Linked DNA regions of Massilia litorea. The protein of the gene in region 2 interacts with the protein of the main gene of each other region in a pairwise test. Links are inferred from orthologs where the notes say so. Each region holds a gene or a part of one and is shown on either strand. Other genes may lie near its edges. The genes, in order: LPB04_RS22815 and LPB04_RS12990.

The links.
Region 1: the proteins of LPB04_RS12990 (region 2) and LPB04_RS22815 interact in binary tests that used the Escherichia coli proteins (3 or more experiments, as listed by UniProt). The link is inferred for Massilia litorea from one-to-one orthologs.

What each region holds. Positions count from the first base shown.
Region 1 is NZ_CP062941.1:5,077,162-5,080,387, forward strand. The notes cover bases 236-3,142. They hold LPB04_RS22815 (sulfurtransferase TusA family protein), read right to left. Parts: upstream 1,865-3,142; coding sequence 1,607-1,864; downstream 236-1,606. Other genes in these bases: LPB04_RS22805 (electron transfer flavoprotein subunit alpha/FixB family protein), read right to left, coding at 236-651; LPB04_RS22810 (electron transfer flavoprotein subunit beta/FixA family protein), read right to left, coding at 664-1,413; alaS (alanine--tRNA ligase), read right to left, coding at 2,223-3,142. In the rest of the region: more of LPB04_RS22805, read right to left, coding at 1-235; more of alaS, read right to left, coding at 3,143-3,226. UniProt on the Escherichia coli protein: Sulfur carrier protein involved in sulfur trafficking in the cell. Part of a sulfur-relay system required for 2-thiolation during synthesis of 2-thiouridine of the modified wobble base 5-methylaminomethyl-2-thiouridine (mnm(5)s(2)U) in tRNA.
Region 2 is NZ_CP062941.1:2,908,790-2,912,046, reverse strand. Bases 5-2,942 are described here. They hold LPB04_RS12990 (IscS subfamily cysteine desulfurase), read right to left. Parts: upstream 2,133-2,942; coding sequence 876-2,132; downstream 5-875. Other genes in these bases: LPB04_RS12980 (uracil-DNA glycosylase family protein), read right to left, coding at 2,919-2,942; iscR (Fe-S cluster assembly transcriptional regulator IscR), read right to left, coding at 2,146-2,625; iscU (Fe-S cluster assembly scaffold IscU), read right to left, coding at 446-835; iscA (iron-sulfur cluster assembly protein IscA), read right to left, coding at 83-406; hscB (Fe-S protein assembly co-chaperone HscB), read right to left, coding at 5-75. Outside these bases: more of hscB, read right to left, coding at 1-4; more of LPB04_RS12980, read right to left, coding at 2,943-3,257. UniProt on the Escherichia coli protein: Master enzyme that delivers sulfur to a number of partners involved in Fe-S cluster assembly, tRNA modification or cofactor biosynthesis. Catalyzes the removal of elemental sulfur from cysteine to produce alanine.

The DNA.
Region 1 (3,226 bases), 2.2 Mb from region 2 along the record:
GGCCAGGGGTTCGAGCAGCTTGAAGTTGTCGCCCGAGCCCATGCCGCGCCCGCCGGAGACGATGATCTTCGCGGCGGTCAGTTCCGGACGGTCCGACTTGGCCAGCTCGCGGCCCACGAAAGCCGACTTGCCGAAATCGGCTGCTGCAGCGATCGATTCGACGGCAGCCGAACCACCGGTAGCGGCGGCAGCATCGAAGCCGGTGCCGCGCACGGTGATGACTTTTACCGCGTCGCTCGACTGCACGGTGGCGATGGCGTTGCCGGCGTAGATCGGACGCTCGAAGGTGTCAGGGGAGTCGACCTTGGTAATTTCCGAGATCTGGGCCACGTCCAGCTTGGCGGCGACGCGCGGCAGGATGTTCTTGCCGTAGGCGGTGGCCGGCGCCAGGATGTGCGAGTACGAACCGGCGATGGCCAGGATCTGCTCGGCCACGTTTTCGGCCAGGCCGTCGGCGAAATACGGCGCGTCGGCGACCAGCACTTTCGAGACGCCGGCGATCTGCGCGGCGGCTTCGGCGGCGGCGCCGCAGTTGGAACCGGCGACCAGCACGTGGACGTCGCCGCCGCACTGGGCGGCCGCGGTCACGGTGTGGTGGGTGCTGCCCTTGAGGGAGCCATTGTCGTGTTCAGCAATAACGAGTGCGACCATGATGTTTCCTTATTAGATGACTTTGGCTTCGGTGCGCAGCTTCTGCACCAGCGTGGCGACGTCCGGCACCTTGATGCCCGCCGAGCGCTTGGCCGGCTCGACGACCTTCAGGGTCTTCAGGCGGTTCGCGACGTCGACGCCCAGGTCTTCCGGCTTGATCGTTTCCAGCGGCTTTTTCTTGGCCTTCATGATGTTCGGCAGCGTGACGTAGCGCGGCTCGTTCAGACGCAGGTCGGTGGTGACGATGGCCGGCAGGGTCAAGGAAACGGTTTCCAGGCCGCCGTCGACTTCGCGCGTCACGGTGACCTTGCCGTCTTCCAGCACGACCTTGGAGGCGAAGGTCGCTTGCGGCCAGCCCAGCAGGGCCGCCAGCATCTGGCCGGTCTGGTTCGAATCGTCGTCGATCGCCTGCTTGCCCAGGATGATCAGCTGCGGCTGCTCTTTATCTGCCAGCGCCTTCATGATCTTGGCCACGGCCAGCGGCTCGGTTTCGCCGTTGGTTTCGACCAGGATGCCGCGGTCGGCGCCGATCGCCATGCCGGTGCGCAGGGTTTCCTGGCACTGCGGCACACCGACGGAGACGGCCACGACTTCGGTGACCTTGCCGGCTTCCTTCAAACGGGTCGCTTCTTCGAGCGCGATTTCGTCGAACGGGTTCATCGACATCTTGACGTTGGCGATATCCACGCCGCTGCCGTCGGACTTGACGCGGACCTTGACGTTATAGTCGACCACGCGTTTGACGGGTACCAGGACTTTCATAGGTGTGCCTTTGAAAAAATGAAAAGGTAGACGGGGCTAAAGTGGCCTAGATTATAAGAGATAAACAGAATCAAGGCTGAATTAAAGCACGATCGTGCGATTTTTGGCTAGAGGGATGCTTCCAAAACGTGCGTTCGTATAACAAAAGGGGAAGCTGGCGGGGGGCACAGCAAGCACCCCGCCGGGACGGCGCTTACTTGCGGCGCATCAGGAAGACGAACTCGCCATTGCTGTGCGAGTGGGACAGCAGCGCGTTGCCGGTCTGCTTGGCAAAAGCCTGGAAGTCACGCACGGAACCGGTGTCGGTGGCCGTGATGCGCAGCACCTCGCCGGTGGCCATTTCGGCCAGCGCCTTCTTGGCTTTCAGGATAGGAAGCGGGCAGTTCAGGCCGCGCGCGTCCAGGTCCTTCTGGAATTGAATCGTATCGGTGTCGAGAATCGTGTCGCTCATCGCATGCCTGCTTAGGTGGTGATACTAGGTTCGGAGTCTACTCCAATTCCCGGATTATGACGCGCCGCACCAAAATAGTCACGAATTGTTGCATTGCCACAACCGTAATAGATGTGCTGAGGAAAGCTTGACTGAGGAATAATTGACGAGGCGGAGGGGATTCTGCAGGATGGATGCCCCGGGTACACACACGGTGCGATGCGGAATGTGGCAACGGCGCCAAGGTTTTCCGGCACTTCTGGAATGTTAATTCAGGTGCGATCGAGCGATCGTTTTTGCACCGTTCCAGCACAGTGACGCACCGGAACGATGCCGATGAAACCTGGGTGGACGGAAAAACCGTCCACCCAGGCGTTGCTTAAGCGCGTTCGCCGACCCAGCCCGCGACTGCGGCCAGCGCGTTTGGCAGCCCCGACGGATCGGTACCACCGGCCTGCGCCATGTCCGGACGCCCGCCACCCTTGCCGCCCACCTGCTGGGCGACGAAGTTGACCAGCTCGCCGGCTTTGACTTTGCCGGTCGCATCCTTGGTCACGCCGGCGATCAGGCTGACCTTGCCATCAAGCACGCTGGCCAGCACGATAGCGGCCGTGCCCAGCTTGTCCTTGAGCTTGTCCATGGTCTCGCGCAGGCCCGTGACGTCGGCGCCGTCCATCGTCGCCGCCAGCACCTTGATGCCGTTGACGTCGACCGCCTGGTTCACCAGCTCGTCGCCCTGGCCCGACGCCAGCTTCGACTTCAGCGCTGCGACTTCCTTCTCCAGCAGCTTGACCTGATCCTGCACCTGGGCGATACGCGACGGCAGTTCGTCCGGGCCGGTCTTCAGGGCCGAGGCGGCGGCCAGCAGCCTGGCGTTGGTTTGTTGTACCCACGCCAGCGCGCCCTCGCCCGTCACCGCCTCGATACGGCGGATGCCGGCGGCGACGCCGCTCTCGGAGACGATCTTGAACAGGCCGATGTCGCCGGTGCGGGTCACGTGCACGCCGCCGCACAGCTCTTTCGAGGAGCCGATGTCGAGCACGCGCACTTCGTCGCCGTACTTCTCGCCGAACAGCGCCATCGCGCCGTGCTTCACCGCGTCGTCGAAGGACATCAGGTGCGCCTGGGTCGGATGGTTTTCGAGGATCTCGCGGTTCACGATCTGCTCGACCTGGGCGATCTGCTCGGGCGTCACCGGTGCATTGTGGCTGAAGTCGAAACGGGTTTTATCCGGATCGACCAGCGAACCCTTTTGCTGGACGTGCGAACCGAGGACTTCGCGCAGCGCCTTGTGCATCAGGTGGGTCGCGGAGTGATTGCGGATGGTGCGCGCACGCTTGGCCTGGTCGACCTGGGCGTCCACGGTGTCGCCGATCTTCAGCG
Region 2 (3,257 bases):
GTAGGCCGCGTCGAGCGCGGCCATGTCGACGTCGAAGCGGGCCGGCAGGCCGAAGAGCTCGAAGTGGTTCTGCATCAGGTTCTTAGATCCGGAAGCTCTCGCCGCAACCGCAATTGTCCTTGACGTTCGGGTTGTTGAAGCGGAAGCCTTCGTTCAGTCCCTCGCGGGCGAAATCGAGTTCGGTGCCGTCGATGTAGGGCAGGCTTTTCGGGTCGACGAAGACCTTCACGCCAAACGACTCGAAGACAGTGTCCTCGGCCGCCGATTCGTCGACGTACTCCAGCTTGTAGGCCAGGCCGGAGCAGCCGGTGGTGCGCACGCCGAAACGCAACCCGAGGCCCTTGCCGCGACGCTCGATGTAGCGGTTGATGTGCTTCGCCGCTTTTTCGGTCAGTGTGATTGCCATGCGTTCCTCTCCAGCTTGGTTCTAGCTAATGAATCAACTTTACTGCGCAGTTGCGTGCTTGGTCTTGTAGTCGGCGACCGCGGCCTTGATCGCGTCTTCGGCCAGGATCGAGCAGTGGATTTTGACCGGCGGCAGCGCCAGTTCTTCGGCGATCTGCGTGTTCTTGATGGCCAGTGCCTGGTCCAGGGTTTTACCCTTCACCCATTCGGTCACCAGCGAGCTCGATGCGATGGCCGAACCGCAGCCATAGGTCTTGAACTTCGCGTCTTCGATCAGGCCCTGCTCGTTGACCTTGATCTGCAGCTTCATCACGTCGCCGCAGGCCGGTGCGCCGACCATGCCGGTACCGACGGCGTCATCGCCCTTGTCGAAGGCGCCGACGTTGCGTGGATTCTCGTAGTGGTCGAGTACTTTGTCCGAATATGCCATGGTAGTGCTCCTTATCTTCTCTTAATGCGTTCCGTACTGATTAGTGGGCTGCCCATTGGATCGTGCTGATGTCGATCCCGTCCTTGAACATGTCCCACAGGGGCGACAGTTCGCGCAGTTTGCCGACCTTCGATTTCAGCAGTTCGATCGTGAAATCGATGTCTTCTTCGGTCGTGAAGCGGCCGATGGTAAAGCGGATCGAGCTGTGCGCCAGTTCGTCGCTGCGTCCCAGGGCGCGCAGCACGTAGGATGGCTCCAGGCTGGCCGAGGTGCAGGCCGAACCGGACGACACGGCGATGTCCTTGATCGCCATGATCAGCGACTCGCCTTCGACATAGTTGAACGAAACGTTCAGGTTATGCGGCACGCGGTGTTCCATGTCGCCGTTGATGTAGACCTCTTCGATCTCCATCAGGCCCTTGGCCAGGCGGTCGCGCAGCGCGGTGATGCGCACGATCTCGCTGTCCATCTCTTCCTTGGCGATGCGGAAGGCTTCGCCCATGCCGGCAATCTGGTGCGTCGGCAAGGTGCCCGAGCGCAGGCCGCGCTCGTGGCCGCCGCCGTGCATCTGCGCTTCCAGGCGCACGCGCGGCTTGCGGCGCACGTACAGGGCGCCGATGCCCTTCGGACCATAGGTTTTATGGGCGGTGAAGGTCATCAGGTCGCACTTCGTCTTGTTCAGGTCGATGTGCACCTTGCCGGTCGCCTGGGCGGCGTCGCAGTGGAAGATGATGCCCTTCGAGCGGCACAGTTCGCCGATTTCGTCGATCGGCTGGATCACGCCGATTTCGTTATTGACCAGCATGACCGAGACCAGGATCGTGTCCGGACGGATTGCCGCGGCCAGCTGCTCGACGGTGATCAGGCCGTTGTCCTGCGGCTCCAGGTAGGTGGCTTCGAAACCGACGCGCTCGAGCTCGCGCACGGTGTCCAGCACGGCCTTGTGCTCGGTCTTCACCGTGATGATGTGCTTGCCCTTGGTCTTGTAGAACTGGGCCGCGCCCTTCAGGGCCAGGTTGTTCGATTCGGTGGCGCCGGAGGTCCAGATGATTTCGCGCGGATCGGCGCCGACCAGGGCGGCGACGTGGCCGCGCGCCTCTTCGACGGCAGCCTCGGCCGACCAGCCATACATGTGGCTGCGCGATGCCGGATTACCGAACTGCTCGCGCAGGAAGGGGATCATCTTGTCCGCCACGCGCGGGTCGATCGGCGTCGTTGCCGAGTAGTCCATATAGACCGGGAAATGTGGCGCAGTCACGAAGCTCTGCTCGATTTTTTTGTCCAAAGGCGCGTTCATCAGTTCACTCCAGTCATGCTTCAATTTTGGTGGCGGTGGGGGTGCGGTGCACCACCACGACGTTCTGTTCTTTCTGCTTCTGCTGGTCGACCAGGTCTTGCAGGGAGACCGAATCGAGGTAGTCGACCATCTTGGCGTTCAGCGTGGTCCACAGGTCGTGGGTCATGCAGCGGATGCCGCTGGCGGCGTCCGACCCGTGGCAGTTTTCCTTGCCCCCGCATTGGGTGGCGTCGAGCGGCTCGTCGACGGCGATGATGATGTCGGCCACCGTCACCTTTTCCGCCGGACGCGCCAGGCTGTAGCCGCCGCCCGGCCCGCGGATCGATTCGACGATCTCGTGGCGGCGCAGCTTGCCGAACAGCTGCTCGAGGTAGGACAGCGAAATGGCCTGGCGCTGGCTGATGCCCGACAGCGTGACCGGACCCGTACCCTGGCGCAGGGCAAGATCGATCATCGCAGTGACAGCAAAACGGCCTTTGGTGGTCAGACGCATCACAACCCCGGTAATGTTAAAATATTGCCCTTGTTCATTTCGCATCCACTTTTCCAGGTCTTCGGTGCTGAAGCAGAAAGACCGGATTAGTTGAACGATTTAGTCAAGTATAGCAAATTCCGGGGGGCTTGTCTTGGCGGCCCCAAAAACGGCGGACCTGGTTAGCGAGGCTTTTTGGATGCTGCCGTAGGGTGGGCAGCTCCACCCTGACGATCGAACAGACGCGCCGTCCGCGCTGCCCACGCGGTGATACGCGACTTCTGGACGATCGCGCCCGCAATCGAAACCGCCTCTCAGCGCGCCCGCAACAACCCCATCGGCCCGAACAATTCCCGCATCCCCTGGTGCCCGATAAAGCTCAGGTTATACGGATGCTCCGCCAGCACCTGCGGCAAGCCTGCGGTTTCCGGCAGCTTCCTCAACTCCTCCGCAATCTTCCCCCACAGCACCAGCGTCGGGGGCTGGGGCTGCGCGGCCAGCACCGCCAGCACGGTCTGCAAAAACGGCAGCCAGGCGCGCGCATCGATCGCCGGCTTGACGTGCTTGCGAAACACCAGCGCCGCGTTCAGCAAGAGGAATCCCTGCTGCGTGAGGTTGTCCTGTAACTGCGCCAGGGTCCGGATCGAGCCGTT